4 regions of the Paenibacillus sp. PastF-3 genome follow, and region 2 is predicted to be linked to each of the others. Evidence: predicted binding sites of a transcription regulator. Region 2 holds the regulator's gene; each other region holds the start of a gene.

Region 1 (8,050 bases), on a different contig from region 2:
TGTTGGCCATGCGCGAGCTAACGGGTAATGAGATAGACGGGATTCTAGTCACACACGAGCATTCCGATCATATTAAAGGACTCGGGGCAATGGCCCGTAAATACGATCTTCCGATTTATGCGAACACCAATACCTGGGGAGCCATTGAAAAAGGCATTGGAAAAATACCCGACTATAACCGAATCATTATGGAATCGGGACAGCATAGGGATTTTGGCAGTATGCGTGTAGAATCGTTTGCAATATCTCATGATGCGGCGGAGCCGGTGGGCTACAATTTTTATGATGGAAAAGAAAAGCTGTGTGTAGCTACAGATCTGGGGTATGTTAGCGAAAAGGTAAGAGATGCGATTTCAGAGGCGGACGTATTGGTGCTGGAGGCGAATCATGATATTGAAATGCTGAGGATGGGACGTTATCCGTGGAATACGAAACGACGTATACTTGGCGACATGGGTCACCTTTCTAATGAAGCAGCCGGAGCGGCACTAAGTGAAATTCTCACAGGACGGACTAAACGTACCTATTTAGCGCATTTAAGCCGGGATCATAATATGATGGATTTGGCCAAAATGTCGGTGCGTTGCGCAATGGAGGATCGGGGCTGTTTCTTTAAAGATAGTGAGTTTAAGCTTTGCGATACCTATTATGACCAACCTACGCCATGGGATAAGTTGAGCCAGTTGTCATAAGCTGATCAAGCTCGGCAGTCTTTCGTTCTAATTCTTGGCGGGAGATCAGGCCTTTATCGATCATCAATTCGATCATTGCACTGAAGGCAAGGGTCATATGGTAATGTTCATCCTTTAAATCACCAAGCTTACCGATAAACTCGACCAGATCCATACTTGTGGAAAAAGAATTCATAATTATACCTCCTTATATAGGATAAGCAGAACTGGAGTTGTAAAAAATTCGCAGGCTTTTCACCTCAGGAAAATCACGAATTGACGGTTGCCTGTGATACAATTATAGACGTGATAAGCAAACTTTAAATTTAAGGAACCTTTCTATTAGTGTAGTCTTTTAAGTTACAAAATATTCCTAGTAGAGAAGATATATTGAAAGATTCTAAAATTCTTTCGATTAACTGAAACTATTGTGTGGTTAATGGATAAAGTGAAACTTTTTAGTGATTGTTGGAGTCTAAAGGATGCAGAGGTATATGCTTGGAACGTGATTGCTAGAGGTTCAGGTTTTAAATACTGTGAACGGTTGGCAATAGAAGGGGGAGATTTTCGGTGGGATTGTTTGATGACGATTTCTATTCAACTAAAGTATCACGGTCCAGAGGGGATGAAGCATCAAAGGGATCATTTGCTAACCGCAAGCATTCTGTGCGAAGATCGCGCAAGGGCTTAGCTACTTGGCAAATATCCGCCGTCTGCTCCTTAATCAGTGCTGTGGTGGCAGTGTTTTTATTCAGTATGCTTACTGGACAAATGAGTCACGAAACTGCCCCGAATTCGGTAGTAACAACTGGGGAGGTTGCCCCAAGCAGTGATCCGTTTGACCGTATCATTCAAGCCGCTGCTAGAGTCCGTCCTGCAGTAGTAAGTATTATCAATCATAAAGAAGATAATAAAGAATTGAACATTCTGGATGAGTCAGCATTAGGCTCTGGAGTGATTTATAAAAAGGTAGATAATAAGGCATTTATCATTACTAATAACCATGTCATCGAAGACTCTAGCAATCTTGAAGTCGTAACAGTAGATGGCGAGACACGTAAAGCTACACTCGTTGGAACGGATAAAGTGAGTGACATTGCGGTGCTTTCAATTGACGCCAAGGGTATCAATACAATCGCAGAGCTCGGAGATTCCTCGAAGCTTCGTCTAGGTGAAACGGTCATTGCCATCGGAAACCCGTTAGGACTTGGTGACACATTAACTTCAGGTATTGTTAGCTACACTGAACGGAAGGTTCCCGTATCCTTGAATCAGGACGGCGTATATGATTGGGAGCAAGAGGTCATTCAGACCGATGCGGCAATCAATGAAGGCAATAGCGGCGGAGCGCTTGTGGATTTGGATGGTAAGGTGATCGGTATTAACACGATGAAAATCTCCGATACAGGTGTAGAAGGGCTGGGTTTTGCTATTCCAGCTAACCATGTGATAGACACCGCTAATGAACTGGCTGAGAAAGGACGGATTGCTCGTTCCTACTTAGGCGTATATTCGGTAGATTTAAACAATCCTTACGTTCCTCTCGCAGAGGACCAACGCAAGGAACTGAACCTACCGAACAATGTTAAGGATGGGGTTGTCGTTCTGGATGCTGTTGGACCTGCACAGGAAGCGGGAATACAGTTCAATGATGTGATTACGAAATTTAATGATCAACCTATTACATCTACGCTTTCCCTTCGCAAGTATTTATATAATCAGACGAAGATTGGTGAGGATCTGAAGATTACCTATTACCGAAATGGGAAAGTCAATCAAGCCACAGTTAAACTTCTTGAAAAACCAGAGGAATAATATGCTGGAAGTCGGCATATAATGATATAGCAGTAATGACAAGTAGAGCGGACTACCCCTTCAGTTGAGAAGGTAGAGCTTCCTGAAATAGCGATACTCTGTATCGCTATCGGGGATCTGTTTCTTCTAAAGTTTTGATAAATATGGCAATTATAAGCTGATTTAATGAATTTTGGGCTGACTGGCAACCCTTACATTGGAAGGTAATACTTATTAGGGTAGAAACGGATATATACGGATGCCAGCTTGCCTTTGCTAATCAGGTGTGGTAATATGATATCAATCATACATTTAGTCCCTAATTTTCGCATTGAAAAGGGCTGTTATATTCGGAAATACAACCTTTTTCAATGTGTGAATTTTTTCTTTGTTTGAAGATAAAAAGAACATATTAATTTAAATTTGTGGAGGTAACACACATGCAAACAGGTACAGTTAAATGGTTCAACGCAGAAAAAGGATTCGGTTTTATCGAAGTTGAAGGCGGAAGCGACGTATTCGTTCACTTCAGCGCAATCACTGGCGACGGCTTCAAAACTTTGGACGAAGGCCAACGCGTTGAATTCAACGTTGTTCAAGGCAACCGTGGACCACAAGCCGAAAACGTTGTAAAACTGTAATAATAGAAGAAACCGTCCCAGCTTGTGAAAGTTGGGACGGTCTTTTTATATCTAGTTAGTCACTATTGACTTACAGGATGGGAGGAACGGCAATGAACTACCGGAAGAAACCTTTGGAAGAAATACCGGAAGAAAATACCGCGATTTGGGCGTGTACCAATGATGGATGCAACGGATGGATGAGGGATAATTTCGCATTTGAACATGCGCCTTCTTGCCGTCTATGTGACTCTCCAATGGTTCGCAGCACGAAGATGCTACCACAATTGCTTAATTCGAATGGCGATCTCAAATCGCTGAAGAAGGGTATTTCCATTACCTAACCAATGCCTTTATGAGTCAAGCTTGTTTTAGAGCAGTGAACAACTTCAAGACGGTCAAACCGTCTTATTTTTTTTGCTTTTTTTAAGGCAAATTGTGATTTTTGTCACAAATCATTTGAATTTTACCGTTAAAAGCACTCCTTTGTGTGACATATATCACAAAACGACGTCTAAATTTTTGACACAATATAATTAACGAAAAGGGGAGAAGGAAGGGAAAAATATGGATACAGTAATGCTGTCGCGTATACAATTTGCGTCGACGACAATATTCCACTATTTCTTTGTACCGGTATCAATCGGACTAGCGCTCTTGATTGCGATTATGGAGACCATGTACGTTAGAAAAGGCAATGAAGAGTACAAAAGAATGGCGCAGTTCTGGGGAAAGCTGTTTCTCATCAACTTTGCAGTAGGGGTAGTTACAGGGATTTTGCAGGAATTTCAGTTCGGCATGAACTGGTCTGATTATTCACGTTTTGTGGGTGATGTATTCGGGGCTCCGCTTGCAGTTGAAGCATTGGCAGCCTTTTTTCTGGAGTCTACTTTTATTGGAATCTGGATATTCGGCTGGGACAAAGTGTCCAAGAGAGTGCACCTATTGTCCATCTGGCTGGTAGCATTCGGAACGATGTTATCTGCTTTCTGGATCCTAGCAGCGAACTCTTTTATGCAGCATCCTGTGGGTTTTGCGATTAATAATGGACGTGCAGAAATGAATGATTTCTTCGCGCTGATTACGAACGGACAATTGCTGGTTGAATTCCCGCACACGGTTCTTGCTGCGTATGCAACAGGCGCCTTCCTCGTAACGGGGATTAGTGCGTACAAGATATTGAAGAAACAAGATGTATCTTTTTTTAAGAAATCTTTTCAAATTGCAGCGATCGTAGGGATCATTTCTTCGATTGGTGTAGCAGTGGCAGGTCATGCGCAAGCACAGTATTTGGTTGAAACTCAACCTATGAAGATGGCGGCTTCCGAAGGACTGTGGGGTAAGAGTGGTGACCCAGCACCTTGGACCGTATGGGCAAATATTGATCCTGAGAAGCAAGAAAGTACAGGTGAATTTCAAATTCCGTACATGCTGAGCTTCCTTTCATACAGTAAATTTTCCGGTGAAGTTAAAGGTATGCTTGAGCTGCAGGCTGAGTATGAGCAAACCTATGGCCCCGGTGACTATATTCCACCTGTACGTACGACATTCTGGAGTTTCCGGATCATGGTTCTAGCAGGAACGTTAATGATTGTACTGGGTATGTACGCAATGTATTTAATGTGGCGCAAAAAGATGGACCGTCCTAACACTTGGTTTATGCGGTTTATGTTATGGGGACTATTGCTTCCTCCAATCGCGAATACAGCGGGGTGGGTCATGACCGAATTCGGGCGTCAGCCATGGACGGTATTCGGACTGATGACAACGGAAGACAGTGTGTCACCTAATATTACGAGTGGTCAGGTTCTATTCTCTGTTATTTCTTTTACAGCGATTTACGCCATTCTCGGATTAGTTCTGATTGGTTTGTTTATGAAAGTGATTAAAAAAGGTCCTTATGCGATGGATAACGATCACGGGGATTCGCATGATCCATATAACGAGGAGGGCGCCCAATGATTTCTCTTAATGAATTGTGGTTTGTGCTCATTGCAGTTCTGTTTATAGGGTTCTTCTTCCTGGAGGGTTTCGATTTCGGCGTAGGGATGGAAACACAAATTCTGGCTAAAAATGATACAGAGCGTCGGATTTTGATTAACTCGATCGGACCCTTCTGGGATGGAAATGAGGTATGGCTAATTACTGCTGCGGGTGCAATGTTTGCGGCTTTCCCTGAGTGGTATGCAACATTGTTTAGTGGATTCTATATTCCTTTTGTCTTTGCTTTATTAGCTTTGATTGCACGTGGTGTTGCTTTTGAATTCAGAGGCAAACGGGATTCTGTAGCTTGGAAAAAAACTTGGGATGTGTGCATCTTTTTCGGCAGCTTCCTCCCACCGTTCCTCCTTGCTGTGGTGTTCGCCAGCTTCATCAAAGGTTTGCCGATTGATGGGGATATGCAAATGTACGCAGGTTTTACTGATATCGTAAATGTGTATACCGTAGTGGCTGGTGTGACTGTTGTTCTTCTTTGCTTGGTACATGGACTAATGTTCACTACCCTGCGTACAGTAGGTGATCTACAGGCTCGTGCTCGAAAAATGGCGCAAAGATTGCTTTTGCCACTTGGAGCTTTATTGCTTGCTTTCGTGGTAATGACTTATTATATGACTGATATTTTCGAACAACGTGGTTTAGTTCTTATGATTATAGTAGCGCTAGGAATTATCGCATTCATATTATCGGGTTATTTCATGACAAAGAAGAAGGATGGCTATGCTTTTGGCATGACAGGAGCGGTAATAGCATTGTCCGTGACTTCTATCTTTGTAGGATTGTTCCCACGTGTTATGATTAGTTCAATAGATCAAGCCTTTAATTTGACAATCACTAATGCGGCTTCCGGTCATTACTCTTTAAAGGTAATGACGATTGTGGCACTGACCATCCTTCCATTCGTATTGGGATATCAGATTTGGAGTTACTTTGTCTTTCATAAACGCGTTCACGAGAAGGAGCATCTTGAATACTGATGGATAAAAATTTGCTTGGGTATAAAGGAGTTAAGCCGGTCTTTCTGATCGTTGGTCTCCTTACCCTGGTGCAAAGCTTGTCCATACTTCTGCTGGCCAAATGGCTGGCAGAAGTTATCTCTGCGCTATTTGCGGGAGAACCTCTGAAGGAACAATGGGCTACTTCGCTATTGTTCCTTCTTGCATTTCTAGTGCGCCATGCTTGCGCCATGCTGATGAGCCGTATCTCTTACCGCTTTGCGGAAGCAACGGGCAGCAATATGCGGAGGGAAATGATGGATAAGCTCTTCCAGCTCGGACCTAGAATGGTGGGCGGGCGTGGAACCGGGGATCTTGTTACACTTGTGCTGGAAGGCGTAACAAAGTTCCGCACATATCTGGAAGCGATTATCCCTAGAATGGTAGGGATGTCAATTACACCGATTTTGGTACTTATTTATATCTACAAGATGGATACTGCGAGTGGGATTATTCTTACGATTACCATGCCAATTATTATTGTTTTTATGATTTTGATCGGAATGACCGCTCGCAAGCAGATGGACCGTCAGCTGAAATCTTATCGCACATTGTCTAATCATTTTGTGGATTCCCTCCGTGGGCTAGAGACGCTGAAATTTCTGGGCCGCAGTCGTAGTCATAGCAAGAGTATTGCTACGGTCAGCGATCGATATCGCTCGGCGACGATGCGAACCCTGCGAGTAGCCTTTTTGTCCTCGTTTGCTCTGGACTTCTTTACAATGTTATCGGTTGCTTCCGTAGCGGTAAGTCTTGGGTTGCGGCTGGTGAACGATCAGATGACTCTTGTTACGGGCTTAACCATTCTGATCTTGGCGCCGGAATATTTCCTGCCTGTCAGACTGGTAGGTTCAGATTTCCATGCTACTTTGGATGGGAAGGAAGCCGCTGAAGCAATGAAGAGTATCATAGACCAGGAAGAAGTGAAGGCTGAAGTAATAGGTTCAAACGGTAATCAAACCTTGGATTCAGTATCAAAAACATCCGAAGAGATATTCACTTGGCATGAGAATAGCGTGCTCACATTAAAGGAAGTCAGTGTGAAATATGAGGAAGCGGGCCTTTCTTCGCTGGAAGCGGTGAACCTGCAATTTAAAGGAGCAAGTAAAATTGGGATTATCGGAGAGAGTGGGGCCGGTAAATCTACACTAGTCGATATCTTGGGTGGTTTCTTACACCCTACTTCAGGAAGTATCACAGTAAACGGTACAAAGGTTAGCGCATTAACGGATGAGGCTTGGCGAAAGCAGACCTCGTATATCCCGCAGCGCCCTTATATTTTTAGCGGTACATTGGCTGATAATATTCGCTTCTATTACCCTGAAGCTTCTATGGAAGCTGTGGCTGCAGCTGTGAAAGCTACCGGATTATCAGAGCTGGTGGCAACCCTTCCGAATGGTCTGGATGAGATGATCGGCGGCGGGGGTCGTTCGTTCAGTGGTGGGCAGGAGCAGCGTGTAGCCTTAGCCCGGGCCTTACTCAGCAGTCGTCCGATTATGTTATTAGACGAGCCAACGGCACATCTGGATATTGAAACCGAATATGAGCTGAAGGAGACGATGGTGCCTCTTTTTGAAGGAAAGCTGGTCTTCCTGGCTACACATCGCCTGCACTGGATGCTTGATATGGACATGATTGTAGTAATGAAGCAAGGACAAGTGGCAGAAATCGGTACCCATCAGGAGTTGCTTGCCCGCAAGGGTGCGTATTATGAATTGATTGGGTCGCAATTGGAGGGAATCCATTGAAACGTGAAGGATGGTTTGCTCCGTATGTATCGTCGTATTTTTGGCGTTTTGTGCTTATTATTGCGCTTGGGGCGTTGACGATTTTTACCGCCTCATCATTAATGTATACTTCAGGATTTCTGATCTCAAAAGCATCTACACCGGTTGAAAATATTCTAATGATCTATGTACCGATTGTGGGTGTGCGTACGTTCGGGACGAGTCGGGCTGTAATTCATTATGTG
Region 2 (8,050 bases):
CGGACGCTCCAAGTACTCCGCAGCAGCCTTGCTTACGAAGTCGTGTGATGTACCGTGTGCGCCATAACGACGAACTTTATATTTATTGTACAGTACTCTAGGAATAGCGTACATATAAGCTTTTTCAGGCATAGTTTGGTGGAATGCAGTATCGAATACAACAACCTGCGGTACACCCGGCATATTTACTTCAGAAGCCGTAATCCCCATCATTGCTGCCGGGTTATGCAGTGGTGCAAGGTCAAACAATTGACGAATTTTCGTTTTTGCGTCAGCATCCACAAGAGCGGAGGCCTTGAAGAACTCACCACCATGTACTACACGGTGACCTACAGCATCAATTTCTTTAATGGATTCAATAACACCATGCTCTTTGTCTGTAAGACAGGCAATGACTTTACGGATTGCAGTATTATGTTCCAGAATTTCGCTTACTTCTGTCACTTCCGCTTTGCCAGTCGGTTTATGATTCAGAATGGAGGAATCCATTCCAATACGTTCAACCAGACCTTTAGCCAAAACCGATTCATCAGTCATGTTATACAGCTGATATTTCAATGAAGAACTACCTGAGTTAATAACTAGAATATTCATACACGGTCACCATCCTTGTCGTACTTGAAGAAGCCTTCTCCTGATTTCATACCCAGTTGTCCTGCACGTACCATCTTTTTAAGAATAGTAGAAGGACGGTATTTCAGTTCTCCGTATTCACGGAACATATTTTCGAGTGCAGCAAGTACCGAATCCAGGCCGAATCTGTCAGCCATTTCAAGCGGTCCATATTGGAATTGATAACCAATACGCATAGCATCGTCAATATCCTGTGCAGAGGCAACGCCTTCTTGCAGCACATGCATAGCTTCATTGATGAACAAGCAAATGAGGCGTGATGTTACAAATCCTGGGGATTCATAAATCATTACACCTTTTTTCTCAACAATCTCATCAACAAAGGCTTTTGTATCTTCAAAAGTAGCATCTGAGGTTTTCAGACCGCGTACAATTTCAACAAGATCTACTTTAGCTACAGGATATATGAAATGCATACCGATAACGCGTTCCGGATACATTGTAGAACTTGCAAGTTCAGTCAAGCTAAGTGTTGACGTATTGCTGGCAAGAATAATGTGGTTTGGACATACTTGATCCAGTTGATTCAAAATCTTTTTCTTTTCTTCCAAATCCTCAACGATTGTTTCGATAACCATGTCACAAGAGCTAAGCTCCGCGAAATGTGTCACTTTTTGAATGCGGCTAAGAATCAACTTCTTCTCAGCTTGAGTGATCGCCCATTTCTCCAGTTGCTTATCTAGACTTGTCTCGATCATTTCGTAAGAGTAGTCCAGTTTCTCTGCGGTTTTCTCCACCAGCAATACATCCAGGCCTTTGGCTGCTAACATTTCAGCAATACCTTGTCCCATTGTGCCACCGCCGATGACACCTATTTTTTTGAAATTCATAAAAAAGTCTCCATCCTTTCAGGTATCTATACTTTTGTATTGTACCTTGTCTGTCGCAAAAATTTATAAAGCCCGACATATAATGATATCTTAGCATGCCTGAAAAGTAAAAAAAAATAACCAGCATAAATATTTATGCTGGTAAAAGGACGCTGTCACGAAATTGACATCGAAATTGCTCTCCAGAGAGTACTTCTTCCTTCATTAAAATGTCAAGAGAGTAATCAAATACATTTCGTTGCTTTTCAAGGTGCTCATGAGTACGAACCATCAGTTCATCCAATATCTTACTATTTTCCTTCATAAGCTCTTCAGTGGTAACCATTTCCAGCTTGGCGATACCCAGCGAAGTTAAACCTGACTTCATCATCGTTTCCACAATATTCAGCGCCTGATCAAAGTCACCCCGCGAACCTGTGCTTCGTCCGCCATAATACATCTCTTCAGCCGCCGCTCCACCAAGTGCAATCATAATCTGATCTTCCAAATAATCTTTGGTGTACAAATACTGCTCTTGCTGAGGATTATGCCGCACATAACCAAGGGCTTGCCCACGTGGAGTCAATGTAACCTGACTGACGCTTCCGGGACGCAGGAGCTCTGCCATAATGGCATGTCCCAATTCATGAATGGCGACCCGCTTTTTCTCTTCGTGATTGGTTTCTCGATCCGTTTTTTCACCCATCATTACCTTGTCAATTGCCATCGACAGATGCCGCTGCTCAACTTTCGTCAAGTCCTCACGCATCATATAAATCGCAGCCTCATTCATGACACTTTCAATCTGAGCACCGGAAAAGCCATAGGCTTCTTCTGCGATTTTATCGAGACTCACTTCTTCATGAAGAGGTTTATTCTTAGCATGCAATTCCAGAATCGATTTGCGGCCCTTCTTGTCAGGCATGTCCACTTGAATATGACGATCAAACCGTCCAGGACGTAGCAATGCCGAATCCAGCATCTCTTTGCGGTTCGTTGCAGCTACCAACAGAATACGCGGTGTCTCATTATTATAAATACCATCCATTTCAGTCAGCAGCTGATTTAAGGTCTGATCATATTCACGCTGCTGCCCACCTTCACGCTTACCGCCAATTACATCAATTTCGTCTATGAAAATAATAGCGCTTTGCTTGTTCTCTTTAGCGGCACGGGTACGTGCATCCTTAAACAAATCACGAATACGGCCAGCACCGACACCCACATACATTTCCACAAATTCACTGCCTGATGCAGCTACGAATACTGAGTTTGTATAATGGGCTGCCGCTCTAGCCATAAGGGTCTTACCTGTTCCTGGAGGGCCTGTAAGCAGAATCCCTTTCAAAGGACGAATCCCAAATTTACTGATTTCCTCATGCCGGATCAAGAAATCGAGTGCTTCACGGAGCTCCTGCTTTGCATTGTCTTGCCCACCAATTTCTTCAAAAGTGAGTTTTGAAGGTCCTTCCTTCTTGCGTTTCTTTCCAGCACCGGCGTTCACCGTAAGCCCGCCACGTAAATGAGCAATGATAAGTAGTGCAGTAAGCATCCCAGCTGCTATAACTATAGGGAATATATTAATACCTAAAAAAGCCATGAAAATAAACAGTACAGGAATAAATCCGATTAAAATTTCTTTAAGGTATTTAGGCATTATTCCATACCCCCAAGGTCGCAGGTTTGCGTGGTAAAATTATAAATTTGCTTTCTTTCCCGTTACTCAAGCTTACATACACGTTTGTGTCGTCGATTTCAGTTGTTGCTATCACATCTTTATAGTCGGTATTCTGCTCTTTCAATCTATCAAGTTCAGCAGGTATAAGAGTATATTTACGGCTCTCCATCGCTTCAGCTACAGAGAACAACGCTTTATCCCAGTAATTATCCAATAATTCACTGGAGTTTTGCTCCACATCCAGTTTAAGTTTACGTCCCTCAATCACTGATTTTCCTTCTTTGGAAACATACGATACCAGATCACGTAAATTCGTGCCCGGCTGTAATTCAAGTTTCAAAGTGACCTCATCACGGTTAATACTAATATGTGAAGTATTCACTCCTTCATAGCCTGATACTATCTTTTGGAGTGGTTCCTGTAAAGCAAACTGACGATATAAAAAGAATCCTCCGAATAATAGCGTAGCGGACAGTAGAGACGTTATCAGTACAGGTACAAGACGTAATTTCAAGAAACGTCCTCCTCTCAAAGATGACAAAACGATAAACAGGATGATCCAAAATCACAGCCGTTAATGCTCATCAGAGCCTAACGTTCTACTACTACTCTTCTAATTACAAACAGTAGTATATCACAGGTGTATATACGAAAATGATAAAAAGTGTGAATATATTTAAAATTTTATTTTTTAAATATTTCCATTTCATTAAAAATATTGATTTATTTCGACAAAAACAGGCCTTTATCTCTAATTAACAGGCCTATTTTCGTATGCGGTTTTGACGACAATATATAAAAACTACTCTTATAGTATATCACATTACGTATACTTTTAGTGTATCAATCTAATATGTTATATAAAAACAAGCGAACCATAAATAGTCCGCTTGTTTCTCCTAAAGTAATTTTGTTTAACTTAGCGGCTAGGTAAACTGTATCCTTCACCCATTCGAGCCCCATCTGAGAACCGATAAAATTGATAATAATACCGACCGCTTTGTTTATAAAAAAGCTGCCAAGCATACTCTCCGTTATACACCCCCGGTAACAACCGTTCAATGCTAATATCCGGGAGATCGGCTTTTATAAGACTACGCATTTTTTCTTCAGAGGTCCCTTTACTTAGTTCCTCGGCGAATACTGCGTCGGCGCCTTCGGCAAACTTCCCATCTACAGTAAAGCGTACCCAAACCATCAACTCGGTCCCGGATTCATTCTTCCCTGTTAAGACCCAGTAGACTGCATTTTCATCCCACACGGATTTCTGTGCTTTAGTTACCTCTGTTAGACCCGCGCTGGTTTTGGCGACATCCTTAGCGATATCTCGCTCGTTCCATTGATCTTTCATAATATAAGCATAGAACTGGATGAGTCCGAACAGAAGGAGCAGAATCAGAACTGACCCCAGGAGGATCCATTTTTTCCTTTTCTTCAAGGTACAGCTCCCTTTCTAGTAATATATCTTTTTTGATTATATAACACACCCGTGTGTTTATCCAAAGTTTCATATCTCTTTCAATGATCTAATGATCAGAAACACAAAAGGCTGTAACTTTGCAATTGCAGAAAGTCACAGCCTTTCAGTTATTTGTTATGATCTTAGACTATCGTTTAAGCAGTCCATCAAAGGCTTCTTGCGCCTTACGACGGATGGCTTCCTCATCTAGCGTTACACATTGTCCATGTTTAACAACCTGTTTACCATTCACCCATACATGCTCAACATCCTTGGCACTGGCAGAATAAACAGCGTGAGACAACAGATCTGTGTGTGGGAGCAAATGCGGCTGGTCTATATCAATAGCAATAAAGTCAGCTTTCATACCTACAGCGAGTCTACCCACATCATTTAAAAAGATAGACTTCGCGCCATACTCCGTAGCCATACGTAGAGCTTCCGGAGCCGGAACAGCCGTAGGATCACCACTTACACCTTTATGGATGAGTGCTGCAAGACGCATTTCTTCAAACATATCCAAATTATTATTACTTGCCGCTCCATCTGTACCCAGTGACACCTTCACTCCGGCCTTTAGAAGATCCGTAACTCGAGCAACTCCACTAGCCAGCTTAAGATTGCTTCCAGGGTTATGGGATACACCTACATCATGACGAGCCAGTATCTCGATCTCTTCATCATTCAAATGAATACCATGAGCGATTATAGACGGACGTGTGAACATTCCAAGCTTCTCTAAATGCGCTACTGGTCGCAGTCCGTAATCCACCACATTCTGCTCCACTTCGCGTTTCGTTTCGGACATATGGGTATGCATCGGTAAATTCAAATCATGAGCCGCCTGCACAAACTTAACAAAGAAGTCTGGTGGGCATGTATATGGGGCATGTGGCGAGATCATTGTCGTAATTCTACCTTCAGCCTTACCATGCCAGTTACGCGCAAAAGAAACCGCTTCCGCAAGCTTCTGATTTTGTACTTCTTCTGGACATAGACCGATTACGCCTCTCATTAATACGGAACGAATACCTGATAATTCGACGACCTCCGCTACTCGGTCCATATGATCATACATATCCAGGAAGGTTGTAGTGCCACCTTTCAGCATTTCAAGTACAGACAAGGAGGTTCCCCAGTATACATCTTCTCCGGTGAACTTCTCTTCCATCGGCCACATCTTCTCCTGAAGCCACACCTGAAGCGCTAAGTCATCTCCATAACCACGAAGCAATGACATTGCGGCATGGCCATGCGTGTTTACCAGACCTGGCATAAACAACAGACGACTGCCATCAACAACTTGCACATCGTCTTCTATTAAAGGCTCTTCTTTTCCTATGTAAGTGATCAAATCATCTTCAATAGTCATATATCCACTAAGAACCGGCTCATCCGTTCCCGGAGTAAGAAAACGCCCGCCCTTGATAATCGTTTTATTGCTCTTCATTTCTGCTTTCTTCCTTTCCATCCTTCAAATAATAAGCAAGGCTTTGCAAATCTGTTGTAAAATCAGCAGCATGAACCCGGATATTCGATGGTGTTTTTAGAATCACTGGTGCAAAATTTAAAATCGCCTCAATGCCAGACTCAATGAGAATATCCGCTACATTCTGCGCTTCTGAATCAGGTACTGTAATTATCCCAATTCGAATACCTTGCTCACGAACCGTCTGACCAAGCTCCTCCATCGGTTGAACGGTAAGTGAGTTGATTTTCCGCCCTACCTTAGGCGCATAGGAATCAAATATAGCGGTAATCTTCATAGTATCTTTCAAATAAGCATTATAATTAGATAATGCATGTCCAAGGTTACCGGCACCCACTAAAGCCACATTCAGTTGTTGATCCAGCTTCAGAATATGACGGATTTTCTCAATAAGATAAGTTACGTCATACCCGATACCTTTTCTGCCGAAATCTCCAAAATAAGCTAAATCTTTGCGAATTTGAGCGGGATTCAAATCAAGTTTCTGTCCTAGCTCTTGAGAGGAAACGGTTAATATTTCACGTTTCTGAAGATCATTTAGGAAACGTAAGTACACAGGAAGTCTGCGAACAACGGCTTCTGATATTTTTTCCGATTTCATAATTTACCTCCTAATGTAAGTAATATTCTTTACTAACCTTATACTAATTCGTGTACCTCGTCTCAATGAAGAGCGGTATTCTTATACCGCCCTTCATTGTAGAGTGATTAATATGATCGATGACGTTCTTTTTAAGAAACGCCTCCGTCTTCCAACCACTCCGCTATACGAGGAACCATTTGATCCGTAAGCATATGCTCCATTTTTGGGCCAGGCAACGAATAGAGGAAATATTTCCCATAGTGAGATTCGATCACCCTGGTGTCATACACAATAACAATACCCCGATCTTGCGCTGTCCGCACCAGCCTTCCAAATCCTTGCTTAAAGCGAATAACCGCCTGAGGAACAGACAACTTCATGAACGGATTCTTTTTCTGGGCTTGTAATAACTCAGACTTCGCTTCCGCTAGGGGGTGGTTTGGCGGTTGAAACGGGAGCCTCACGATGGCCAAGCATGTTAATGCTTCACCCGGAATATCAACACCCTCCCAAAAGCTGCTTGTTCCTAACAGTACAGAGGCTGCACTGTCCTGAAAACGGCGGATCAGCTTGCTACGGCTGCCCCCCTCCACGCCTTGACCCAGCACCGTGATCTCTTGTGAGGCTAGAGCCTCTTTCAAAGGATCGTAAACCTGGCGTAACATCTTGTAAGAAGTAAACAGGACAAGCATCCGCCCGCGTGTTGTAGTCGCTGCTTCTGCTAGTGATTGTACGAGTGTATCAACAAATCGGGCATCGCCCACACTGCCCTTCACACTAGGGAAATCCCGTGGAATAACTAACAGCGCCTGCTCCCGATACTTAAAAGGAGAAGGCAGGAGTGATGTCATCAGACGCCCCTCTTCCGCAGCTTCATTAAGTCCGAGATTATCAATCATAAACTGGAACGATTTATCAACAGAGAGTGTCGCCGAAGTTAGCACGATACTTTTCTTTTTGTCGAAAAACAGCTCCTTAAGCTGAGTACTGACATCAACAGGAACGGCATACAGCTGTAGCGATTTACTGCGATAATTTCCATTCGCCTCCAGCCAATATACTACATTCTCATCGTTTAATCCCATAAAAAACCGTACTTGCTCACGTATTGAAGCTAAATCCTTAAATAAGCCGCTAATATCGGTAACTAGACTATCTGAGGAAGATTGACCTTCTTGATCTCGCATTTCATTAAGCATTTTATCACCTTTACGGATAATTTCGCTTAATGTCAGATTCATAGTATTCTCTAAAGCAACCAATTCATCCCAATCTTTCGGTTTACGGGTAGGAAGTAGCCGCATGACTAACTGGCCAGCTTCTCCCGCTGCTGCATCGCTGCGTTCCGGCAAGAGGCTGAATAGTTTATCACTAAGCAGATCCCAGGTTTCTTTTATGG
Region 3 (8,050 bases), 170 kb from region 2:
TTTCTATTAACTTATCTGCTCTCACTCCAATATGCCTTAACGCTCGGAACTATATTGATTTGCTCGCTTGTTCCACTTGTGATGATTCCCTTCACTTCCCGCCTACGTTCCATGCACGAGCAAAGACAGCAAATTGAAACTGCGCAACAAATGTTTATTCAAGATACGGTACAGGGTGCTGAGGTCGTGCGTGCTTTCTCCCTGGCATCTAAACTGCATAATCAATTCACACAACGTGTTAGGCAATATTTCAACATTCATTTACCTGTCACACGCTTAGAAGCTGTGGGCTATAATATGCCCTTTGCCGTTATTCTTAGTGGATTGTTATATGTTCTCTCCTATGGCGGATATCTAGTTATCCAAGGAAGACTGGATGTGGGGGCAGTAGCAGCATTTCTTATTTGTTTCGAGCAAATTACAAACCCTGTATCAAAGCTGGCTAATCTATGGACTGAATTACAAGCCTCGCTGGCGCAAGGTAAGCGATTGTTTGAAGTCCTTGATTTACCTGAAGAAGATGAAAACCGTGAATGTAATCAGGAACATTTTCAGCAAAAAACGCCGATGAATAACAACCAAACAATTCGTGGTTTATGCCCTATCACCTTTGAGAATGTAGGTTTTCATTATGGTAATCATCAAGTATTAACTAACGTCAATCTAACCATAGAACCAGGTAAAGTAACTGCATTTGCCGGTCCTAGTGGCAGTGGAAAAAGCACCCTCCTTCAATTAATACTCGCAACCTATGAACCTACTGAAGGGGGCATCCAATCTGGTAAGTTGCCGTTAAGCAGCATCCCCCCTCGAGCTTGGCGTAATCATTTGGCTTATGTTTCTCAAGAGCCTTATCTGTTCACTGGAACCTTATATGAAAATATTGCATGGGGAAGACCTGACGCGACCTATGAAGAAATTATTAAAGCAGCAAAAAGTGCGGGGATACATGAATTTATTATGAGAACCCCACTTCAATATCAGACTTCTATTGGGGAACGGGGCCATACCTTATCTGGCGGCGAAAGGCAGCGGCTATCCATTGCCAGAGCTTTTGTCCGAGCGCCTAAACTCCTCCTTCTTGATGAACCCACAGCTGCACTTGATAGCCAAAATGAGGAGATTGTCGGCCAGGCCCTGCAAGAACTCATGCATGATCGTACAACGGTTGTTATCGCGCATAGACTATCTACCATCAGAGATGCGGATCACATTTATTATATGGAGGCGGGTTATATTGTTGAAGCTGGGACTCATCTCGAGTTAATGACTTTACAAGGACAGTATTACAATATGGTTGAGACCTCAATGAAGAAGGCTGATATTTCTACTCTGGTCAGGGAGGTAGAGGTATGAATGAGCTGGAATCCAAGAATCTAAAACTAGGGTATGCTCTACGTAGATTATTCTCTTACGCAAGCCCTTATCGAATTGGATTTATTGTGGCTATACTCCTGCTCTCTGCTAAACTCGTAATGGACATAGGACTTGCAGCCATTCAGCAAGTATTTATTGATACGATCCACAATGCCAATATGGATGCATTAACACGTATAACTGTAATCTGTGCCATTGCTTGTGTCATCATTATCTGCTGTCTTATGGTGCAGCATTACTTCCGCTTCGTTATGCAGAGTCGGATGGCTTGGGATATTCGTGCGAAGCTCTTTGACAAAAGTCACCGAATTCCATTCCGTTACCTTCAGTCCATGCATTCAGGTGATTTGACTTCGCGTAACACTAAGGATGCAGGGATGGCCATGGGGATGATAAACAGCATCGTATACGATCTAGGCTATAATCTACTTCTCTGTTTCATTTCCTTTCTATATTTGGCCAGAATGGATGTTTGGATCGCCCTGTTAGCTCTTGGATCGGGCCCCCTTGTTTTTCTTTCCGGACGTTTCTTTGATCGCAGATTACGAAAATTATCTACTCAAATATATGCAAAGGAGGCAGAATTACGAGGTATCTTACAAGAAACACTTCAAGGAATGAAGGTCGTCAGAGCCTTTTCGCTTGAAGAAACTCTCTTAAATAAATATGCGCTAGAACGTGAGAAGTTAAGAAGAATGCAGCTGCGAAAATCGCTTCTAAATGGTCTCTTATGGCAATCTTCCGCCTTTATCAATAATCTCGTAATGGTGACATGTGCCGCTTTAATTGCGTTATCAGCTCTAAGTGGCGGAACATCAGCAGGTGAAGTACTCGCTTTTATTATTTTGATGGGTAGGGTTCAATGGCCTTTTGTCCATATGTCTCAAACATGGGGAGGTGTGCAGGAGGCTTTAGGTGCAGCTGACCGCGTATTCGCTATACTTGATGCACCTGATGAAGGAGCTACTCATCCTTTGCCAGAATCCAGCTCATCAACATTTGCTTCTGTAGAGGTGGCTGCATTACAAATAGAGGATGTCCACTACAACTACTCGGGGACAACGGATAATGAAGCCTCCCTATTTACAGGGCTAAATATTCATGTACAACATGGAGAAACTATCGCGGTTGTCGGGCCCAGCGGGTCAGGGAAGACGACGCTCGTTCGATTATGTAATGGACTTTATGAGCCTACTGCAGGAAGCATCACAGTTTATGGAAAGTCTGTACATGATCAGCTTGAAGAAGCACGAGCAATGATTACCTATGTTCCCCAAACCCCATATTTGTTCTCAGGAACTATACGAGATAATATCGCCTTCAGTTCTAGTACAGCTAGCGAAGAGGGTATTCGAGAAGCCGCTCGGCTCGCAGGTGCAGAAGAGTTTATTACGAAGATGCAGGATGGTTATGACACTATCCTAGGTGAACATGGATCGACTTTATCTGGTGGACAAAGACAACGCATAGCCATTGCCAGGGCTTTTCTTCGGGATGCTCCACTCCTACTTCTAGATGAAGCAACTTCCGCACTCGATAACGAATCTGAGCGAATGATTCAGCAATCTCTTGATTTATTAATGAAGAATCGAACCACATTAGTTATTGCACACAGACTATCCACCATACGTGAAGCGTCTAGAATTATCGTGTTAAATGAGGGTTCGATTGTTGAGGAAGGAACACATGAGTCTTTATTAGAAATGAATGGGCTATACTCACAATTATATAACATTCAATTTAAATCTTCTGAAGCAGAAGACATTAGTGCACCTGAGTTGCTTCAATTACATTCCAATCTTTGATCTCAGTTCAATGCATACATCGTAATTCATACGTTATTTTAATTAAGGTGTATGCGTTGGAATCGAGTATAAATTATCCTCTTCTTTTAATCGTTTCATGACGAGCTTAATAAATGACTGGATATAGCTTTCTTGAAGCTCTTTCTTTCTGTGGCTCATCCATATCGAATGCTTAGAGACTACATTTTCCACTTCGACCTTGGCTAACATACCCTGATCAAGATAAGGCTTTGCTAACAACGCCGATACAAAACTAATCCCATAACCGGCAATGACGGCTTGAATAACCTCATTTACTCCATTAAATTGAAGTTCGATCTTCGGTTGTTGTACCTTTCTTTCTTCACATAATTGTACAATTCTCTCTCTGGCTGCACTACCTTCCTCCCTCATAATAAATGCCTCAGCCATCACTTCCTCAAAACTAACCTCCTGCTTGGCTAAAGAATGATTTGAAGAAACTACGAACACATACTCGTCCTTGTACAACTCCCGATGTTCGAACACCCCTGTATGATGAGAAGGAAACGCCATATCACTATAAATCGCCACGTCCGCTTCAAAGTTATTTAATTGTTCCATGACTTCATGAGAATTAGCAGTAGAAATCTGAATTTTAACCTCCGGAAAAGATTGCTTGAATAATGATGCCCACCGGGGGATGAGTATACTTGTAGCCAGATAATTACCTGCAATCCGAATATGGCCTGCAGGAAATTTATGATAATCCTCAATTATCTGCTGTACCTGTTCACCCATAGCAAATAACTTTTCAAGTGGTTCGATCAGTTTTTCCCCAATCGGTGTTAACACCATTCTCTTTCCTATGACCTCTAGTAATACGATATTATTCTCCCGTTCAAATTTGCGGATCTGCGCGGATATAGCGGGTTGACTTATGTGCAAACGTTCGGAGGCTTTGGTCACACTCCCTGTTATCGCAACATAATAAAACAATTTTAATACATGATAGTTCATCCTGATTTCTTCCTAACTATATAAAATAAAATCATATTTAACGAATGTTCGGCCTTCTTACTATAACTATACATTATGGATATTAACTATTATATATTGTTTATTTATAATTATTTATCTTATACTTACAACTATTCAAAAGGGAGGTTTCGTTAATGAAAAAGACAGTATTATTTCTAACCCGTCACGGGCAGACCGAATGGAATTTGCAGAAAAGAATGCAAGGACATCAAAATTCAGCGTTAACAACCTTGGGTGAACAGCAAGCGGAATGGTTGAGAGAACGTTTGGAAGGTGAGAATTTAGGAGCCATTTATTCTAGTACTAGTCCAAGGGCGTTGCATACTGCGCAGATTTTGCGAGGAAATCGTAGTTTATCGATTCAACAGCAAGCTTCATTAATGGAAATTAACATGGGCATTTGGGAAGGAATGAACACAGATCAGATTGAACAAGAATATCCATTACAGTATACCCATTTTTTCACCAGACCTGATCTTTTTATTCCACTAGCCCCAGGGGAGACCTATAGTCAGCTTGAACAAAGAGTAACGCCGACTATTGAGCGTATCATTAACGATAATGAAGGACATGAGGTACTTATTGTCACGCATCGGATGACCCTGAAAGTCATTATGGCTCATTTTCTCAATAAATCACTGCAGGAATTAGGGGAACTACCGGATATTCTCTCTACAGCATTGTGTAAAGTAACCTTAACTGACAACAATACAACCATCGATCTGTACGGCGATACTTCACATTATCAATGAATCCTTCTCAAAAATAAAAAAGGAAACTCCTATTTAAATGGGGTTCCCTTTTTAGAATTCAATTTTAAATTTCCACACTTTTGATTGTAAAGCTGCGGACCTTCATCCATTTCCCTGAAATAAATTCGTCAATTGTTTTCGTCTTCGGTCTAACACAAAAACGATGCTTGCTCCCTTTATCAAAACCAACCGCTTCAAAAATCAGGCCGTCACCTATTTGCTCCTTAAAGAACACTTGCTTAAGTCCCAATCTATTTAACATTTCAAGCTTTACACTTTCGATATATGTGCGTGAATACTCCTTAGACATATGTGTTCCTCCTAGTAGTGGTAGTAATATTATAAGTTCAATATTAAGAAAATCAACTAAAGTTCATATAAACGAAAAGAAAAAAGCCAACCCATAGTCTATGGATTGGCTTCTACTGTATAAGTTAATTACGAAATTATTTAACTTCTGTTGTTCCAGTCACTTTTCCATCAATCTTTGCAGATGCTTTCAGATCCTCACTTGTGAAGTAAAGATTACCATCAATCGTTGCGGTTTCAGGCAGAGTAAAGCCTTTCGCTTCTACATAAACATCGCCTTTAATCGTTCCGCCTTCAACTTTCAAATTCTCACTTTGTACTGTAAACTTTGGTACGGTTAGTGTATAAGTAGCAGTGATCTTGTGATCAGCATCTTGCGAATAAAGGGCAATCTTACGGTAGATGTCGCCATCAGCCGCGCCTTTATCATGGAATTCTCCAGCTACAACAACCTCTTCTGGAATCGTTACATCATTTAGAATCGCAACAATCCAGTTTCCATCTTTGCTAACAGCCTTAGTAAATGCATCTGCTTGATTGACAATCGATGCTGTAGTGACAGCATCTGTCTGCTCAGCAGCCGGAGCCGTAGTTGCCGCCGGATTGGTTGCTTTATCCTCATTTGCTCCACAACCTGCCAATACTGCTACCGAAACCCCAGCCACTAAAATCATTTTAAATAGTCTCATTTTCGTTTCCCCCTAATTTTGATTATAAATTAATTATATATTAAAATTCTTAATAATTAAGTGAATCATTTCACAAATTTGTGTCAGTATCTAAAGCGGTTTCACAACTCTCCCGCTTCCCGTTTAAAATTCGTTCCCATGAGTCACACCTCTTCTCGCTGACTGATTTAGGTTCTTAAATCCATTTACCCAAATTATAAAAATGAACACATAAATCATTTTCTTCTTGGTATAAAGTCACTCGTTGACTCTTCTCAAGTTTTAGTGATAATATTTGGAAATAAATATCTCAGCAAGGGAGAAGTTTACTGGTGAAAAAGACTACAATGAAGGACATCGCGCTACGAGCAAATGTCTCCGTTGCAACTGTGAGCTATGTTCTGAACCGCGTCAATAACCAAACCATTCCTGAGAAAACCCGCAATCAAATTCTGTTACTGGCTGAAGAGCTTCATTACATTCCAAACCTAGCAGCTCGTTCGCTAGCTAATAAAAAAACGGGATTAATAGGAATACTTATCAATAATTCTGCTTATATGCCCCCTTGGAAACTCTATGCCCAGTTCACATTTATCCGTACTTTGGAACAGCGTTTAACGGATGCCGGATATCATACGATGTTATACTCTCTTGGTACCGACCATCCTTCACTGGATATCATCGTCGAAAGAAAACTCGAAGCCGTCTTTCTGATTGATGTCCGCGAGGAATCCTTCTATTCGATTTCCAAGCATTTTGTAGAAGGGATTCCCTTAATTTTGATCGACAGCATGATTGAAGATAAGCTGTTTAAGCAAGTTCTTTACAATTATCGTTCAGCTCTACAAAAGATAATGCCGGAGGATCTTTCACAGGTTTGTTTAATTATGGAGAGCTTCAATAACACCCTGCTCACTCACTTTATCCAAGACAGTCTTCCTTTACCTGAGAAAGCAATATTCAAAGTTCAAAATATGGAGGAATTGAATACAATTTTATCGGAGGGGATTTACAAAGAGGCCATAGTTATTAATGAGTTTATCGGAAGTTGTGTTGAAAAATCCGGGGTATTCACACGTCTTTCTGTTCTATGTACCTGTAATTGCCCAGAAATGCTTGGAGAAGACGTTCAGAAATTCATATTCACTGGGGATAAATCAGCCACTGCTTTTGAACTAATGCAGGAGTTATTACATCGTCCTGACTACTCCAAACAAGAGAATAATCGTTATTTTGTTAATTAATTTTTTTTCGATATTCACTTAAGCGTTTAAGTTGAGAGGAGAGTTACCATGACAGATCCTCTATTAGGAAAACATGCATCCACCACTGCTCAATCCTATCCAACTCTTTGGGGAAACCGGAGATTTATGCTGCTACTCAGCTCGTATTCCATTTCCTTGTTTGGAAATACCTTTCACAGCATTGCTTTAAGTTTATGGGTACTTCAGACCACCGGAAGCGCTAAAATGATTGCCATTATTACGATAATCAATTTATTGCTCAGTTCTTTCCTCGGATCGATAGGAGGCACACTCGCAGATCGGATCAATCGTAGAACCATTATGTTAATCACTGATTTGATAAGCTGCGGTCTAGCAGTTACGCTTGCTTTGGCCATTTCCATGTCTTCTACATCATTCATTATCGTGGCCATATTAACGGGACTTACGACAGTCTCAGCATTATTCCAATCCCCTGCGTATCAAGCTTCAATTACCACTGTAGTTGGAAAAGAACATGTACAAAAAGCAGTCGGGATTCTGAACCTGTCAGAGAATGTCTTTCGGACGATTGGGTATTCCGCTGGAGGTATTTTTGTAGCGAGTTTTGGAGCGGCAGATGCCATATTATTTGATGGAGCTACATTTTTCGTTTCCTTTCTACTAGTTCTTACTGTCCGCTCCCTTCCACTCCCAAACCGAGTGAATACCGGACCTAAAGAAGAAAGAAAATTTACACAGGATCTTGCGGATGGCGTTCGTTATATTTGGAGATACCCCTTCGCCCGGGCAATAATCATAATGCTTCCTACGCTCACTTTGTTCTTTATGCCTTCACTGATGCTAACGCAAGTGATGGCCGTCAAAGTATGGAATTCTAGTCCCTTTCAGTTTGGACTCATGGAAGCCTGCATTCC
Region 4 (8,050 bases), on a different contig from region 2:
CCGCAAATACCGCAGAAGTTACGCCGTTCATCACAAAGCTGAGCATATAAGAAATATCGGCCAAAAAACCACTTAACGCCGTACCCAGTGCTACACCAATATTATTGGCGACATAAATAACATTAAACAGCTCTCCGCGCTGCTTCGTAAAACGAAAGCCGATAAATGCCTGAATCGCAGGTAATGACAGTGAATTAAAGAGCCCTACCAGTCCCATCGCGACCATAAATAACGTCCAGTTGTTACTTGCTGCCGGCAAAGTGAACAGTGCAAGTGCATTCATGCCCAGCGCTCCAACAATCAGCCGGTTAACGCCTACCTTATGATAGAGTGAGCCTCCGAGTAGTTGACCCACAATCCCTCCAACCGATTGAATAAGAATCACTAATCCAGCATCCGACATGCTGCGTCCAAGCTCATCAAAAACATACATCGTAACCAGTGGCCACATCAGTGCACTACCCGTTGCATTAATAAGGCTAGCAATTAAAAATATCTTAACTTCTTTAGGATAATTCTGTAAAAACTTCATAAGTAGTGTACATCCCCTGTAATATATGTGTCATTATTCCATCCAGTATTATCCCAAAACAGGGTTCAGGGCAAGCAGACGCATTGACGTGCTATCGTGATAAAGTATTAGTATACTTCACTTCTTATTTAGGGCTAACTTCTACCGTCGCTGAGAAAAAAGCGGCACCGTTCACGTCCGCTGTCCGCCCTATTTTTATTATCTATTTATATTTTATAGTTGCCGCTGTCGTCCGTAAAGTAGACTGAACGATAATGAAGTGTTTCGTTATTACAAAGCCGGGGTAATAGAGCCTAGAAACACTCCCCCTTTTAAAATTCGCCGTGCATCCGATTTCGTTCCCCCGAGCTCGGATACATCACGGCGGATTTTATTTGTCTATACAGCAAAAAGCACCCCTCGACTATTCTAAGGAGTGCTCTATAAGATAGGTTTAGGCGTGTTTCTTTACACCGCTGCCGGACATGCTGTCCACGGACTGAATGGATGCAGGCTCTTTACGCAGGTAAGCCATCCAATAAGCTGCCGCAACAAAGATTGCACCACCCGTCAAGTTGCCTAGCCATACCGGAACAAAATTGTTAAAGTACTCTCCCCATGAAAAATAACCTTCAAAAATAGCTGCGGGAATTAAGAACATGTTGGCTACAACGTGCTGGAAGCCGATAGCTACAAAAGCCATCGTCGGGAACCAGATGCCGAGGATTTTGCCACTGAAGTTATCTGCTCCATAGGAGAGCCATACAGCCAAAGCTACGAGCCAGTTACAACCTATACCAGAAACAAATGCCGGAAAGAAGTCTGCTTCAAGCTTATGTCCTGCCATCTCCACTAATTTTTCCAAATACACACCGTCAGAGGTTAAACCAACCACGTGACCGAAAAAGTAAGCTACAAACAAAGCTCCCGCCAGATTGCTTAGGGTAATCAATACGAGATTCTTAACAACCTCCCAGAAGGATATCTTCTTAGCCATAAAAGCAAGTGGCACAGCCATCATATTGCCTGTCAGTAGTTCTCCCCCTGCAAGCAGTACTAGAATCAACCCAACAGGGAAGACAGCTGCTCCAATAAAGTTAGCGATGGATCCCCATTCATGTGGTGCGCCAGCAATAACGCGAATATCCAGTAAAAATCCGAGCGCGATAAACGCTCCTCCCAGAAAGCCCAGAATTAGTACGGTGCTTAAAGGATTATGCGCCTTTTTTATGCCGTTCTCGACCGTGACTGCGGCAATCTGCTGCGGTTTATTATAAGCCATGATTCCTATCCCCTTCATCTATTTACTTAAAATTTGTTCCTTTACGACCATTGTAGCGTGTCATAAAACACATTAACGTGATAATTATCACTTAATGAAAAACTAAGTGAAACTTTTCACTGACATGTCAAATTTAACGAAGCGCATCCATAATTACATTTATAAGAATAAGCTCCATATTATTTTAAAGGTAAATAGTACCAGCTTCAATCACAAAAAACCGGAGCCATATATGGCTCCGGTTTACCCTTTATTGTTCACAGGCAATTAAATTATACGGTTACTGCCTCTTTGCTTGGTACTGATGCTGGTAGCGATTCGAGGCCAACTGTATTCAGGAAGTTCCAAGGCTTGTTGTAATGAGGTTGGAAGAAGAAATCGATAAAGGCAAGCTGATCGATTGTCATTTTATTTTGAATACATACAGACACTGTGTTGATTGATTGCGTCAAATCCGTCTTGGACAAGATTTGCGCTCCGAGAATGCGGCGTGTGGCGCGATCAAATACCACTTTTAATTGCACCTGCTCGAAGGTTGGCATAAATTCTGGACGGTAGTTGTCAATAATCATGGTAGTTTCTACATCCATCCCTTCAGCCTTAGCCCCTTCTTCAGTAAGACCTGTAGCAGCGATATTATCTTCATAAATTTTAATGCCCGAAGTCCCTTGAGTGCCCATATAAGGAATCGTCTCTGTCACTAAGTTACGTGCAACCAATGTGCCCATCCGTACTGCATTGGTTGCCAGTGGAATATAAGCGTGCTTACCTGTAGGGTTGTAATGAATCGCACAGCTGTCACCAGCGGCATACACATCTGGGCAACTGGTCTGCATATAATCATTGACCAGAATTGCGCCATTTGGCAGCATATCCACTTGACCTTTTAACAGCTCAGTATTTGGACGGAAGCCGATGCAGAGAATTACAAGATCCGTCTCATGCTCCCCTCCACTTGTGATAACCTTGGTAACTTTACCACCTTCACCAGCAAAAGAACTTACCTTCTCATTCAGCGCTAATTTAATACCATGGTCCTTAAAGGATTGTTCGATCGGCGCAGTAAACTCTGGGTCTAAATATTTATTCAAAATACGATCCTCACCATCAATAAGCGTAACTTGCTTTCCGTTCATTTGGAAGGCTTCCACCAACTCAACGCCGATATATCCAGCACCTACAACTGTGATTTTATTTGCTTGTTTAGCTTTTTCTATAATGGTATTGGAATGGTCATAGTTCTTGCAAAGTAAGACACCTTCCAGCTCAATCCCTTCGAGCTTCGGCACAATAGGCCAAGATCCCGTAGTCATAATCAGCTTATCGTAGGTATCGTCAAACTCCTGTCCGGTTGCCAAATTGCGAACACGCAATGTTTTGGACTTCGTATCCACAACAGTCACTTCATGACGCATGTTGGTCTTTACACCAAGCTCAGCAAGCTTCTCAGGGGAAGAATAGAATAGCCCGTGTGGGTCCTTGACCACTCCACCTACATATAAAGCAATTCCACAGGATAAGAAAGAAATATTATCATTACGCTCATACACCGTAATCTCGGCTTCCGGGTGAAGCTTAGCAGTATTTACAATTGCGGCAGTTCCGGCATGGGTACATCCAATGACAGCTACTTTCATTATTTTCTTCCTCCTTCAAATGGACAACCTGGTTATATATTCGAATTGCTTGACTGACCAAATTAGATATCTGATCACCGATGAGTTAATTGTGATTTATTTCACTTTATAAACTGATTATATTGTGATATTTATCACATTACAAGTCTTTTCGCCTATATTCTCAGATTGTTCACAATTTTAAGCATTTTCCGTCACTGCTGCCGATTGCGACCTCGTTAGCTTTGCCATGGGCGTAGAACATTATGTTCTGCCCCCTCAGGATATACTTTCTTATAACGCGCAAAAAAGGCTTCCCCCTAAACCACAGGGAAAAGCCTGATCATAAAATAAATCTACACCAAACCGTGAATTACGCCATCCTCATCCATCCATAGTGCCTCAGCAGCAGGCTTAGCCGGTAGACCTGGCATCGTAACAATATTGCCCGTAATCACTACAGCAAACCCTGCACCGAGCGAAAGGGTAATATCACGGATACCTACCGTGAATCCTTCTGGAGCGCCAAGAAGTCTAGGCTGATCTGAGAAGGAATAAGGGGTCTTCGCCATACATACTTGAAGATTATTTAACCCAAGGCGCTCAATCACCGCTAGACTGCGTTTAGCCGCAGGGGAAAAGTTAACCTCCGCACCACGGTAAATTTCACGAACAATCTTGGTGATTTTGGAAGAGATGTTGAGTTCATTCTCATACAGAGGAGCAAAACGTTCAGTATCTCTCTGGTCCAGAAGTTTCTTTAGTTCCGAAGCCAACTCTTGTCCGCCCGCACTACCTTCTGCCCACACCTTGGATATTGCCGCAGGAACGTTCAATCGTCGACAAGCTTCCACAACGTCATTAATCTCTTCTGGGCTATCCCCTTCAAAATGATTAATAGCAACAAGAACAGGTACTCCAAATTTGCCGAGGTTCTCTACATGGCGCTCCAAATTAGACAATCCAGAGCGCAGCGCCGTCCGGTTCTCGGTTTGGAGCTCATTCTTAGGTACACCACCGTTATATTTCAAGGATTTCACCGTCACGACAAGCACTGCCGCTGAAGGGGTTAGACCCGCTTGCCGGCATTTGATATCCATGAATTTCTCTGCACCAAGATCCGCTCCGAAGCCTGCTTCTGTAACAACAACATCTCCCAGCTTGAGTGCATATCGAGTACCGATAACACTACTGCAGCCATGGGCGATATTCGCAAATGGACCACCGTGTACAATAACAGGAGTGCCCTCCAGGGTCTGCACCAGATTAGGCTTAACTGCTTCCTTCAGCAGCGCTGTCATCGCTTCAACTGCCCCTATTTGCTCGGCCGTTACAGGCTGTCCTTCTTGGTCATATCCAATCAAAATACGGTTCAGACGCTTTTTGAGATCACTCAGATTATCACATAGGCATAATACAGCCATAATCTCAGAAGCTGTTGTAATCTGAAATCCACTTTCCCGCACAGCTCCATTTCCATCTCCGAGTCCTGTCACGATATTCCGCAGACTACGATCATTCATATCCATCACGCGTTTCCAAACGATACGCTGCGGATCAAGACCCAGCTCATTACCTTGGAAGATATGATTGTCAATCATCGCAGACAATAAGTTATGTGCAGAAGTCACCGCATGAATATCACCCGTAAAGTGCAAATTAATCTCATCTGCCGGAATGATCTGTGACTTGCCGCCGCCCGTGGCACCACCTTTCATGCCTAAGCATGGTCCGAGGGATGGTTCACGCAAGGCAGCCACTGTTTTTACTCCTGCTGCGTTCAATGCCTGTGCCAGCCCAATGGTTGTTAAGGTCTTCCCTTCGCCCGCAGGGGTTGGATTCACCGCAGTGACCAATACCAGCTTGCCATCTGGTTTGTTCTTCATGTCTTCCCATAAGGACGGTGATAGTTTACTTTTATATTTGCCGTATAGTTCCAGATGCTCTTCGTCAATTCCCGCTTGTGCTGCTACCTCTGTAATTAACTTCATGCTCGTATTGAACCCTCCTGCCGTTATTATCCTGCTGTATTCCACGCTTTATGCATATTTTGCATGGGCATTACATTCTCTTCAAAGGATACATGGTCTCTGTAAAGCGTCAAGTATAATTTATCACAACAAAATTTAAGGCGCCTATTCTATATTCCTATGTAAAAAAAGAAAATCCCGTCGAAGCTCGGCCAAAGACCGAGATCGAAGGGATACTTGTAAAAGAACAATTCATCAGTCCCTAAATAATCTACAATAAGGACTCAATCTGTTCTGACATCGTTTCTGGTGATTCCTTAGGCTCAACCCGAGCGACAACACGGCCGCTACGATCTATAAGGAACTTCGTGAAATTCCAGCTAATGTCGCTGCTGTCTCCAGCACCGGGTTGCTGCTCTTTTAAATAATTAAAAAGAGGGCTGGCGTCCGGTCCATTCACATCCACTTTGGCAAACACAGGAAATGTAACGCCATAATTAATCTGACAGAATTCTTCTGCCTCTTCACTTGTACCCGGCTCCTGACCCGCAAATTGGTTACAGGGGAATCCTAATACTACAAGTCCCTGATCCCCATACTGCTCGTACAGCTTTTGGAGATCTCCATACTGCGGTGTAAGCCCACATTTGCTCGCCGTATTGGCAATCAGCAGCACCTTACCTTCATACTCCGTGAATGACACTTCTTTACCCGAAGGCGTAACACCGGAAAAATTGTAGATCGACATCGTTATTCCCCTTCCTTCCATGTACTTAGACTACACTACGTATCTTACCCGAACTGTAATAGAATGCAACTTATCGAAACTCTCTAACCACAAAGAAAGAAAAAAGCAGCCCTATATATTGCTTAGGACTGCTCTCTATGATTCTGTTATTTGGATACCGGTACAACATCATAATATTCTTCCAGTGTAATATCTTTATCCACGATATAAGTAGCTATATCCTTGCCTACATAACGGATATGCCAAGGCTCATACTTATATCCTGTAATGTCCTGCTTACCTTCTGGATAGCGGATGATAAAACCATATTCCGCTACATGCTGTGCCAGCCACTCCGCTTCCTTCGTCCCACCGAAACAGCTCTCCGCAGCACATTTTCCATCACTTCCTGAGACATCGATAGCAAGTCCTGTCTGATGCTCACTGTAGCCCGGTACGGCACTGTATGTGCGGGCCATTTCTTCTCCGTCTTTCTCTACATAACGATTATACAGTGTCGTCTGGGTTTTCTGAGAACGGTAAGCTGAGACACCAGCCAAATAAATTCCGTCGTCCTCCGCACCTGCGAACATTTTCTCTAAAGCTTTGGCAGCTTCACTGCGCATCATACGTTTTTCAATTTTCTCTTTAAATGTAAACCGTACATCCGGGTAGACAAGATCGGCTGGTTTATAATTATCAGGCAGTCCATACTCCTTATTTACCATCACAGCTATGCTGTCAGGCCCTTTAAAAGAATCATCAGTGCTATTTCCCTTGCCGTTACTATCCGGTTCGGACGGATCAGAGGGATCCGTTGTATTAGATGGATTAGCTACCACTGGGTCTGTTATGCCCTCTTCAGTGCTATTACCATCTTCACCAGGCTTAGCTTGAAGATCATCCTGCACATTTATATTGGAACCGCTACTATCTGAAGCAGAAGGAGAAGGCGTCGTATACTTCCCAATCCCCCACCCAACAGCAATAACGACAATTAACAAGACTAATATTTTTAATTTTTTAGACATCTGCAAGTTCTTCCTCCTCGAAGTCGAAACACTATATTTATCTATTAGACAGGCTTTCCTTCAAAAATGTTACACTAAGATCCTTTTTTAGACAAATATCGCTCAAATCTGCCCACAAAATAAAGTTACCATAGGTGATTAGCTTGTCTGCTAACTTCCCTATGGTAACAAGTTTTAGCTATGAAATTCCACTTACTTTATCTGGATGTGCCTCTGCCGCCGCTTTTAAAGCCGCCGGAGCTGCCACGTCCACCGCGTGAGGAGCCAGAGTTTCCGCCGTTGCGGCCACCTTTACCAGCGCCACCCTTGGCACCACCGTAACCGCCTTTGCTACCTTTTCCACCTTTACCGCCGCCTCTAGACGGGCTTGCACCGTAGCCGCTGCCTAAGCCGCCTCGTGGCGTGCCTCCAACGTAGGCACCACCGTCTGCACCTCTGGCTACGTTCTCGCTGTAGCCAGTGCTTGGTCCGCCCTTGCGGTTCGCAACGCGCGAACCAGTGCTAGGCGCTGCCGCGTTGCCGCTGGCGGGCGCCTCGCCTCTGGAGGCGAAGGCGCCATAGCCGCCGCCTACTCGCACTACGCCGGCAGCCTTGCCGCCGCCCTTTGGAGCGGCAGCGTCATAACCGCTGCCGCCACGCTTGCCAGCCGCCGCATCAGAACGGCCGCCGCGGCGACCTTCTGCAGGCGCACCCCAGCCGCCTGCTTCCTTACCGCGGCCGCGGCCACCTTGCCGCGCTCCGCCTTCGCCGCGCGGAGCTCCGCCGCGGCCAGAGCCGCCGGTCTTTGGTCCGCGGCCCGTACGCGCTGCCTCAGCACCACCGCTTTGACGACCGCCGTGGCGTCCGCCGCTTTGTACTGCAACGAATTCGCCAACGCCGAATTCATCCTTGTCGTAACGGCGACGATCCAGGC

Evidence for each region. The regulator Rex, encoded in region 2, represses fermentation and respiration genes when NADH is low (regulators of the CRP and FNR family bind a similar motif). The targets are predictions, from matches to a motif close to TTGTGAAATATTTCACAA.
Region 1: a site for Rex is predicted at 3,522-3,539, ahead of M2444_RS21885 (cytochrome ubiquinol oxidase subunit I). Genes of this name have one in related genera too.
Region 3: a site for Rex is predicted at 5,990-6,007, ahead of M2444_RS05950 (polymer-forming cytoskeletal protein). Genes of this name have one in related genera too.
Region 4: a site for Rex is predicted at 1,898-1,915, ahead of M2444_RS14430 (formate/nitrite transporter family protein). Genes of this name have one in related genera too.

What each region holds. Positions count from the first base shown of each region.
Region 1 covers NZ_JARXWM010000012.1:50,071-58,120, forward strand. The annotation lists gene M2444_RS21860 (MBL fold metallo-hydrolase) at 1-692, shown strand, start outside; gene M2444_RS21865 (hypothetical protein) at 658-867, opposite strand; gene M2444_RS21870 (S1C family serine protease) at 1,242-2,486, shown strand; gene M2444_RS21875 (cold-shock protein) at 2,906-3,106, shown strand; gene M2444_RS21880 (cold-shock protein) at 3,199-3,429, shown strand; gene M2444_RS21885 (cytochrome ubiquinol oxidase subunit I) at 3,653-5,047, shown strand; gene cydB (cytochrome d ubiquinol oxidase subunit II) at 5,044-6,060, shown strand; gene cydD (thiol reductant ABC exporter subunit CydD) at 6,060-7,826, shown strand; gene cydC (thiol reductant ABC exporter subunit CydC) at 7,823-8,050, shown strand, end outside.
Region 2 covers NZ_JARXWM010000002.1:589,020-597,069, forward strand. The annotation lists gene M2444_RS06665 (acetate/propionate family kinase) at 1-594, opposite strand, end outside; gene M2444_RS06670 (3-hydroxyacyl-CoA dehydrogenase family protein) at 591-1,463, opposite strand; gene M2444_RS06675 (AAA family ATPase) at 1,597-3,099, opposite strand; gene M2444_RS06680 (hypothetical protein) at 3,092-3,634, opposite strand; gene M2444_RS06685 (cell wall elongation regulator TseB-like domain-containing protein) at 4,040-4,558, opposite strand; gene M2444_RS06690 (amidohydrolase) at 4,728-6,029, opposite strand; gene M2444_RS06695 (redox-sensing transcriptional repressor Rex) at 6,016-6,669, opposite strand; gene dinG (ATP-dependent DNA helicase DinG) at 6,801-8,050, opposite strand, start outside.
Region 3 covers NZ_JARXWM010000002.1:423,809-431,858, forward strand. The annotation lists gene M2444_RS05925 (ABC transporter ATP-binding protein) at 1-1,356, shown strand, start outside; gene M2444_RS05930 (ABC transporter ATP-binding protein) at 1,353-3,182, shown strand; gene M2444_RS05935 (LysR family transcriptional regulator) at 3,225-4,160, opposite strand; gene M2444_RS05940 (histidine phosphatase family protein) at 4,316-4,933, shown strand; gene M2444_RS05945 (hypothetical protein) at 4,998-5,243, opposite strand; gene M2444_RS05950 (polymer-forming cytoskeletal protein) at 5,380-5,931, opposite strand; gene M2444_RS05955 (LacI family DNA-binding transcriptional regulator) at 6,243-7,154, shown strand; gene M2444_RS05960 (MFS transporter) at 7,203-8,050, shown strand, end outside.
Region 4 covers NZ_JARXWM010000006.1:221,672-229,721, forward strand. The annotation lists gene M2444_RS14425 (MFS transporter) at 1-532, opposite strand, end outside; gene M2444_RS14430 (formate/nitrite transporter family protein) at 966-1,793, opposite strand; gene M2444_RS14435 (FAD-dependent oxidoreductase) at 2,066-3,430, opposite strand; gene M2444_RS14440 (formate--tetrahydrofolate ligase) at 3,766-5,400, opposite strand; gene M2444_RS14445 (glutathione peroxidase) at 5,651-6,127, opposite strand; gene M2444_RS14450 (M15 family metallopeptidase) at 6,274-7,137, opposite strand; gene M2444_RS14455 (DEAD/DEAH box helicase) at 7,335-8,050, opposite strand, start outside.